Regions from separate parts of the Sphingobacterium sp. InxBP1 genome, predicted to be linked through region 4. Evidence: riboswitches for the same ligand, from Rfam matches in the RefSeq annotation. Region 4 holds a riboswitch; each other region holds the start of a gene.
What was found. A riboswitch is a leader RNA that binds a small molecule or an ion and turns the genes downstream of it on or off. The one in region 4 is predicted to bind S-adenosylmethionine.
Positions count from the first base shown of each region.

Region 1: another riboswitch for S-adenosylmethionine. It lies ahead of K7A41_RS09730 (O-acetylhomoserine aminocarboxypropyltransferase/cysteine synthase family protein); the one in region 4 lies ahead of K7A41_RS20600 (5-oxoprolinase).
Region 2: another riboswitch for S-adenosylmethionine. It lies ahead of metE (5-methyltetrahydropteroyltriglutamate--homocysteine S-methyltransferase); the one in region 4 lies ahead of K7A41_RS20600 (5-oxoprolinase).
Region 3: another riboswitch for S-adenosylmethionine. It lies ahead of K7A41_RS14225 (methylenetetrahydrofolate reductase); the one in region 4 lies ahead of K7A41_RS20600 (5-oxoprolinase).

Region 1 covers NZ_JAINDX010000043.1:51,186-53,387, forward strand. Annotated here, with positions in the region: gene K7A41_RS09725 (FUSC family protein) at 1-915, shown strand, start outside; SAM riboswitch class I at 1,041-1,153, shown strand; gene K7A41_RS09730 (O-acetylhomoserine aminocarboxypropyltransferase/cysteine synthase family protein) at 1,409-2,202, shown strand, end outside.
Region 2 covers NZ_JAINDX010000039.1:129,882-132,083, forward strand. Annotated here, with positions in the region: gene K7A41_RS03675 (response regulator transcription factor) at 1-688, shown strand, start outside; SAM riboswitch class I at 840-943, shown strand; gene metE (5-methyltetrahydropteroyltriglutamate--homocysteine S-methyltransferase) at 1,018-2,202, shown strand, end outside.
Region 3 covers NZ_JAINDX010000046.1:452,447-454,648, forward strand. Annotated here, with positions in the region: gene K7A41_RS14220 (protein O-mannosyl-transferase family) at 1-230, opposite strand, end outside; gene K7A41_RS14225 (methylenetetrahydrofolate reductase) at 384-1,340, opposite strand; SAM riboswitch class I at 1,411-1,513, opposite strand; gene rimM (ribosome maturation factor RimM) at 1,609-2,133, opposite strand.
Region 4 covers NZ_JAINDX010000049.1:137,294-139,495, forward strand. Annotated here, with positions in the region: gene K7A41_RS20595 (RagB/SusD family nutrient uptake outer membrane protein) at 1-542, shown strand, start outside; gene K7A41_RS20600 (5-oxoprolinase) at 639-902, opposite strand; SAM-I-IV-variant riboswitch at 967-1,061, opposite strand; gene K7A41_RS20605 (DUF3050 domain-containing protein) at 1,241-2,005, shown strand; gene K7A41_RS20610 (serine hydrolase domain-containing protein) at 2,138-2,202, opposite strand, start outside.

The sequences.
Region 1 (2,202 bases), on a different contig from region 4:
AGCACAGAATATCAGCAATTTATCAACCGTCCCCTGAATAGCCCAAGCGGTATAAAAAGTCAGCTCCACCTCAAAAATCCCTTGTTTCGCTTCGCTCTGCGGATGGCTTTGCTTTTTGGTGCCGGCGCGTTAATTGGAACACTTTTGCTGGATTTTAAGTATACTTATTGGATCCTGTTGACTGTTGCAATTGTCGCAAGGCCCGCTTTCGCAATGACCAAGACCCGTAATATTGAGCGAATATTGGGGACAGCTTCAGGTATTTTAATCGGGATACTCAGCCTGACCTATTGTAAAAACCTTTCCATATTGCTTGTTCTTTCAGCAATGGGGCTTTTTGGCTTTTTCCTGTTCAACCGTTCCAACTATATGGTGAGCGTCATTTTTATTACATGGGGTATTGTTATCGCGCTCAATTTATTTGAAGGTAATATCGATGTGATACTGGGCAGCCGTATGATATTTACGCTGATGGGCGCGCTACTTGCTATCGCTGGCTACTTTTTAATTCCGGTACGCCAAAGCTCCGGCATGATTCAGCTGGCCAAAGATGTGGCAGATTTCAACCAGCAGTATTTTCAGATCATCAATAAAAGATTGTCGCACAATCTACAGAGCACGTTCGATATCCGCTTAGCCCGCAAAAAAGCACAGACCGCCATGGCTCAGTTTTCAGAAACCATCTCTCAACTCAAAAAGGAACCGGAGAAAAAATGGATGAATTGGACGCATATTCACCATTTTCAGGCGCTCTCATATCGTGTCAATTCGCATTTGGTCGGCCTATCCATTTCACTGGGTAAGACCAACAATGACAACTTGCACGACGACATAGAGGCCAGAATCAATGAATTAAAACCTTTATTAAAGGATCTGGAACAAACGGCCACACAGCTCCAAGCAAGCAAAACTTAACACGGAAATGATTCCTGAATTAATTAAAAATTGTTTTTCTTTTGCATTAATAGAAAAGAAGTTTATATTTGTATTGTCTTCTGAAGAAGATTTCTAATCAACACCTCCCTTAATCAGCAGGTCTTGATTTATAAAGAAGTGGCGAGAGACTGGCTCTATGACCCACTGGCAACCTTCAATTTGGTTGAAAAGGTGCCAAATCCTGTCCAAAACAATATCGTTTTGGAGCATATAAATGAAATAAGACAATGATTATTACATTACAGCAAACTATCCACACTTTAGGTTCCTATGAGACGAGCCTATTAACAACGAAAGAAGTACAACATCGCATTTCTATGGCTATGCGAATGCGTATGCATATGCACCTTTCAGCTTGTTAAGAATCATTTCCTCTTTTCTGGATAACGATGTTAACAGACCTGCCTGACGGGTGTGTATGCTTCTATTTACCTTATTAATAATTTTTTTGAAACCTTAAATCCGAAATATTATGTCTACAAAAAAGAATTTAAAATTTGAAACACTACAAGTTCACGCTGGCCAAGTGGCTGATCCAACCACCGGATCAAGAGCTGTACCTATATATCAAACAACCTCATTTGTATTTGAAAATGCCGAACATGGCGCTAATCTGTTTGCGCTGAAACAGTTTGGTAATATCTATACACGGATCATGAACCCGACAACCGATGTCTTCGAGCAACGCATTGCTGCGCTGGAGGGGGGCGTCGCAGCTGTAGCTGTCGCTTCCGGACAGGCTGCCCAATTTATCGCGCTCACCAATATTCTGGAAAGTGGTGAAAACTTTGTTGCTGGTTCCAACCTCTATGGCGGCACCTTCAACCAATTCAAAGTATCGTTTAAACGGCTAGGGATTGAAGCGCGCTTCGCCGCAGACGCAGAAGCAGATAAGATCGAAGCATTGATCGATGACAAAACTAAAGCGATCTATGTGGAAACGATTGGTAATCCCAGTTTTAATATCCCAGATTTTGAAAAGATCGCCGCTGTGGCCAAGAAATACGATCTGCCACTCATCGTTGACAATACCTTTGGGGCAGGCGGCTATTTATTTAAACCGCTCGAGCACGGTGCTCATGTCGTTGTTGAATCAGCGACCAAATGGATCGGAGGCCATGGAACAAGTATTGGAGGTGTCATCATCGACGGAGGTAATTATAATTGGGGAAATGGCAAGTACCCTCAGTTTTCTGAACCATCCGAAGGTTACCACGGTCTGGTATTTTCGGAAGTATTTGGTGAAAAAGGCCCTTTTGGCAATAT
Region 2 (2,202 bases), on a different contig from region 4:
GCAAAAGATATTATTAGCAGAAGATGATCCCAATTTGGGGGATCTTTTAAAGGATTATCTCGAATTAAAGGGAAAGTTTGATGTTACGCTCTGCACTGATGGAGATGAAGCTGTTTCCCAGTTCAAAAAGAACGATTATGACTTATGCATTTTTGATGTCATGATGCCCAAAAAGGATGGCTTTACCGTCGGGCGTGAAATCCGTAAAATAAACAGTACCGTACCGATCATCTTCGCCACTGCCAAAGGCATGATGGAAGATAAAACCGAAGCCTTTGAACTGGGCGGCGATGACTATATTACCAAACCATTCCGTGTGGAGGAACTCTTGCTGCGTATTAATGCCCTGCTGAAACGTAGCGTAAGAGACAAAGAAGAAGAGATCGTCGCTGACAAATTTGAAATAGGAGACTACTACTTTGATTATACCAGCCAGCAGATTTCTTACAAAGGTCAGACACAGAAGCTATCTACAAAAGAGGCCGAATTGCTACGCTTGCTTTGCCTGAAGAAGAATGATGTATTGACCCGTGAAGAGGCACTGTTAAAAATATGGCACGACGACAACTATTTTACCGGAAGAAGCATGGATGTATTTCTCAGCAAATTACGCAAATATCTGAAGGAAGATAGTAAAGTAGAAATTGTCAATGTGCATGGAAAGGGCTATAAGCTGCTGGTCAGCTAAAACAAGGGCAGATGGAGACAGTAATAGGTCTCCATCCGCTGTTTTAATGAAAAGAAGAAAATAAAACATTTTTATCTTTAGCAGATTATAAAAAATAAATGCGCTTTTATAAAAAATTTGCATATCAGAAATAAATGTTCTAACTTAGCCTCGCTTATAGAGAAAGGCAGAGGGAATAGACCCGATGAAGCCTTAGCAACCTGTCTCTTGACAAGGTGCTAAATTCTACCCTACTTAACATGGGAATGATAAGCCGAAGTCACCGAATTCTAGTGTGTCCTTCTCTCTAGCAAGAAATATAGTTGAAAAGAAACATTAAAAACATCATTATGTTATTGACTAACAATTTAGGTTACCCGCGTGTGGGCGCATTCCGCGAATTGAAAAAAGCCAATGAAGCCTATTGGGCTAAAAAATCTTCTGTTGAGGAATTATTGGAGGCAGCAAAAAAAATTCGTGAGGGCAATTGGAAAACGCAAAAAGATGCTGGAATAGATTTAATTCCTTCTAACGACTTTTCTTTTTATGATCAGGTCCTGGACTTAAGCCTTACGGTAGGTGCAATTCCAGCCCGATACCACTCACTATTGAGCAAGGTAGATAATAATTACAGCTTAGATTTATATTTTGCTATGGCTCGTGGTTTCCAGCAAGATGGAATCGACGTGACTGCCATGGAAATGACTAAGTGGTTGGATACCAACTACCACTACATGGTGCCTGAATTCACCAAGGACCAACAATTCAAGTTGACTTCTGAAAAATTCCTGAATGAATATAACGAAGCCAGGTCGTTGGGCATCGAAACGAAACCAGTTTTATTGGGCCCGATCACTTACCTATTGATCGGTAAAGAGAAAGAAGCTGGATTCGACCGCATCGACCTATTGGACAGATTAATTCCTGTATACGAACAGATCTTAGCTAAATTGGCTGAGGCCGGTGCGCAATACGTTCAGATTGATGAGCCATTCCTTGCATTGGATTTGGATGCAAAAGTAAAAGCACTGTATCAGCCTACTTTTGAGAAGCTGGCAGCTGCAGCCAAAAACATTAAATTGATCGCGACAACTTATTTCGAAGCCTTAAAAGACAATGAGGATATCGCTGTCAATTTGCCAGTTCATGCCTTGCATTTGGATCTGGTACGCGGCGAAAATCAGCTGGATACCGTATTACCAAAAGTACCTGCCTCTCTAACCCTATCTTTGGGTATTGTAGAAGGGCGTAACATCTGGAAAAACGACTATGAAAAATCGTTGGTTAAAATCAAACAGGCCGTAGATGCTCTGGGCAAAGACCGCATCTGGATCGCGCCATCATCGTCACTACTGCATGTTCCGTTCGACCTGGACAACGAACACAACGAGCAGTCATTACCGGCTGAGGTGAAAAACTGGCTGGCTTTCGCAAAACAAAAATTAGCCGAAGTAAAAGACCTTGCTGTATTGGCAGATGGTGAAGTAGACGCTGCGACCGCAGAACGCTTTGAAGCAAACAAAGCTGCTGCCGAA
Region 3 (2,202 bases), on a different contig from region 4:
CAGTAGGCGATTTTGCCAGCGTTGCCTAGTGCCAGGTTTGAAAATATGTTCTGGATGAGAAGGAAGAGCGGTGCTCCGGGCTGATGGGCTATTTCAAGCTTGTAAGCACAGGCAATAAATTCACCGCAGTCCCACCAGCTTACCGTTTTTTCGGCCGTTGCGATATAGACAAATGTAGCAACAAGGCCACAGGCACAGCCGAAGATCGAGTTTAATCTATTGTACGTCATAAGGTGTCAATTGGTTCAAAATTTTATACTCCTTTTTCGGTACGTAAATTATAAAGTAATCTCGAGTTAAAAGTGTTAATTAACACAATTTAACAGCATAGACCACCGGCGAAGGCACCTGGTAGATAGCTTAGCAACCTGTCGCTACCAGAATTAAGCCAGCTTTTCTACAATTTTCTTTGTCGGTCCGGGATTACTCATGGTGTAGAAATGCAGCACTGGGGCGCCAAATTTAATCAGTTCCTGGCACTGCTGCACCAGCCATTCCTCGCCTACCTGTCTGACATCGGCATTTGTTTTACAGGCCGCAACCGCATCGCTCAGTTCTTCGGGAATGTCCAAATGGAAAATGCGGGGCAGGGTAACTAGCTGCTTTTTGGTGGTCAACGGCTTGAGGCCCGGAATAATAGGTACATGAATGCCATTATCCCGGCATTTGATCACAAATTCTTTATACTTATCAACGTTAAAAAACATCTGGGTAACGATAAACTCGGCACCCATATCAATTTTCTGTTTCAGGTACTTAAAGTCGGTATTAAAGTTGGGAGATTCAAAATGTTTCTCGGGATATCCGGCCACACCGATACAGAAATCGGTCTTTTCGGAGGTTACAATATCCTCGTGGAGATATTTGCCCTTGTTCATATCCACCACCTGCTGCAACAAATCGGTAGCAAAAGCGTGTCCGCCTTCCGTCGGTATAAAGTCTGCATCCCCTTTGCGCGCATCGCCCCGGAGTACCAAAACATTATCTATACCCAGAAAATTGAGGTCGATCAGCGCATTTTCGGTCTCTTCTTTTGTGAAACCACCACAGATCAGATGCGGAACAGCGTCCACCTTATATTTGTTCATAATGGCCGCACATATGGCCACTGTGCCGGGACGTTTGCGATAAGAGACTCTCTCCAGCAAGCCACTAGCATGTTCTTTGTAGATATAATCCTCCCGATGATAGGTGACGTCAATAAAAGGTGGCTTGAATTCCATCAGCTCATCCATCGTTTTAAAAATACTCTGGATTCCTTGGCCTTTTGCCGGAGGTAATAGCTCAAAAGAAAACAGTGTCTTTCCTTTTGCGTTCTGGATATGGTCGATAATCTTCATTAAAAATCTGTTTTTAGTTTTGGTTGGCTTACATCGAAACGCACGGATCCGGGAGTATTTATCGGCATGTAACTTATCTTTCCCACATGGAGTAGGGTAGAATTTAGCACCTTGAATAATACAGGTTGCTAAGGCTTCATTGGGTCTAGTCCCTCGGCCTTTCTCTATAAGCGATGCTAATATCGTTTTAAAAAATCAAAACACAAAACTATTTTTCGAAAATCCATAAAAAATAGCAACAAAGTCGACAGTACAATCCGCTACTGCTCTATTCGTTGTACAGATCGATTAACCCTTCCGGCAGGTTGACCTCTATAATTTCTTCCTCCCCATCTATCCCCAAAATGAGATCATCAGACAACGGAAACATCAGTTCCTTACCGTCCATATCTACGGTAGCGACAAACTGCTGTGGAAATTCCTGTACGTCAATAATTTCGCCCAGTTCACCATGATTTTCGTCTATCACCAAAAAGCCGATTAAGTCCGTATATCGAAAATCATCCGGATCACGCTCTGGCATCTTTTCATTGGGTAGATATACCTTCTTACGAACGAGAGGCTGCGCTTTGTCAATATGGTCGACATCTTCGAATGTTACATATGCTGTACTATTTTTCTGCAATTTTATCGTGTCGATAAAATACGGAACAAGCTTTTTGTTCACTTCCAAAAAAAGGACATCCATATCCAGAATTTCGTAGTCTTCAAATTCGAAAAACAGCTGCATCTCACCTTTGAGACCACGCGTCTTGCTGATATAGCCAATATAAAAACTTTGATCTACAGTCATTAGCGTATTTAATATGAGTAAAAAAAGCCGGCTCAGGATTGAGTCGGCTTTCTCGAATACTTTATGAAA
Region 4 (2,202 bases):
AAGATCGGGATCCGCGGTTGAGCAAAACAATTTTTGTGGACCATCCCGACTTTGGCGGCGGTAAGATCCATACACCGTCCAATCCGCGGCCTACGGGTTATGGGGTGCTGAAGTTCCTGGATCCGGCCAACCTACCCTTTGGCTTTTCAACATTGAGCCAACAGGATGCGGTTGTATTGCGCTTTGGAGAGGTGCTGCTGATGTATGCCGAAGCACAAAATGAAATCGCCGGGCCAGATCCATCGGTTTACGCTGCCATGAATACCCTAAGGAGCCGCGTCCAGATGCCTGGGTTCCCTGCCGGTTATACCAAGGAAAAAATGCGTGACCGTATCCGCCATGAAAGAAGAGTAGAACTTGCTTTCGAAGGACTGCGGCATTACGATCTGATTCGTTGGCATATAGCGGGTGAAGTACTCAATGCAGTCAAAGACAGTAAAGTGCCCTATCATTTTGAAGACAAATTTTACCGTTGGCCATTGCCACAAACAGAAATTGAGAAAAGCGCAGGTGTGTTAATTCAGAATCCAAACTATAAATAATAAGATTATTGCCTTCTTTTAAATCGGCAATTTCCTAAACCAACCACAGCAGCGCGCACGAAGTCGTTTCGGGCGCGCTTTTTTTGCCGATAAAGATTATTGTAAAGGAATCAGCACATTTTGTTCCAGACGTACAGGAACATGTTTGATTGACGTAAAACCGTCTTCTTTGGTGACAATATTAGAAAGGTCCAAACCCCGTTTGGAAAATGTACTGAGTAAAGCAGTCCGAAAGGCAGCTTTAGATGAACCCCAACCTTGCCCCACAACCACATCATTGTTGAGCTGTATGAGTTCGTCCAGGGAATAATAACTGAACTTTTCAAGTAAATGCTGATAAAGGTTTGCTGTTGTAGCCATACAATCTAAAAATTTAAAAGATTAAACCATAAACTGTATCCAGATTTGTGGGGAAATAAGCGTCATCAAACGTTTATTTTGGTCGAAAACCCGTATTAATTTACCACCGCGGTGTCTGCACTCGGTTGGTATTGCCTAATGCAATTCTGAATACTCTATAAAATTAGTAGATTTTTTTGGTTTAAAAAAATTAATACAGTATTTTTTTAAATTTATGCTTTATATTCTCATTTCATTGACCGTTTGGTTGACAATAGGTTTTAAGTCAGCTTTATCATGTTACTGTAATCTCACCGAAAATACTTTAAAAAGCAATGATAAGACGATACTTTTGCGGCATGAATAGAATTGCGGAAATTAACCAATACATTGCGGCTGAACGCGAAGTATTATTGCAGCACCCTTTATATACAAAGATCACAACGGTCAAGAGGCTTTGTGCTTTTACAGAGGGGCACGTCTATGCGGTATGGGATTTTATGTCGTTGCTAAAAGCCTTGCAGATAAAATTGACATGTACAACGTTACCCTGGTTTGCAAGCGAGCATCCGTCGACGCGTTATTTGATTAATGAAATTGTATTGGCTGAAGAATCTGACGAATATATCGATGGCCGCCGTTTAAGTCATTTTGAGATGTATCTGGATGCCATGAGTAAAATGGGCGCTGATCTGCACCTGATCAATAAGTTCATCGTCAATGCAAAGCAGTCCAAAAATATTTTTGAGGCTATCGCGCAGACAACTTTGGACAAGCGCATTAAAGACTTTCTTAATTTTACCTTTGAAGTGATCGAAGAAGGACAGGTTCACAAAATTGCCGCTGCCTTTACTTTTGGCAGGGAAGATCTTATTCCGGGGATGTTCACCTCGATTTTGCAAAAACTAAAAGGCAACTTCCCTGAATCAGATCTGGATCACTTTATCTACTATTTTCAACGCCACATTGATCTGGACGGAGATGAACATGGCCCGCTGGCGATGCAGATGATCACTGACCTCGGTAAAGACAATGATCAGATCTGGCACGAAATGAAACTGGTAAGTAAAGCGGCGCTCCAAAAACGGATTGAGCTCTGGAACGCCATAGAAGATTCCTTATAATTGGGAATCTTCTATCATTTAACCGCCTGTGTAAAGAAACTGTTTATAATATACTGACGTTGTCGCGACAGACCCACGTGATGACTGGGCAAAAAGCCGCTGTAAATTTACCTCCGAACGTAGGAGAACATTTCACTTTTTCAATAGATAATCGGCTACGGCCTGATAAGCGGGCAGAGAATACTTATCATTAGCCG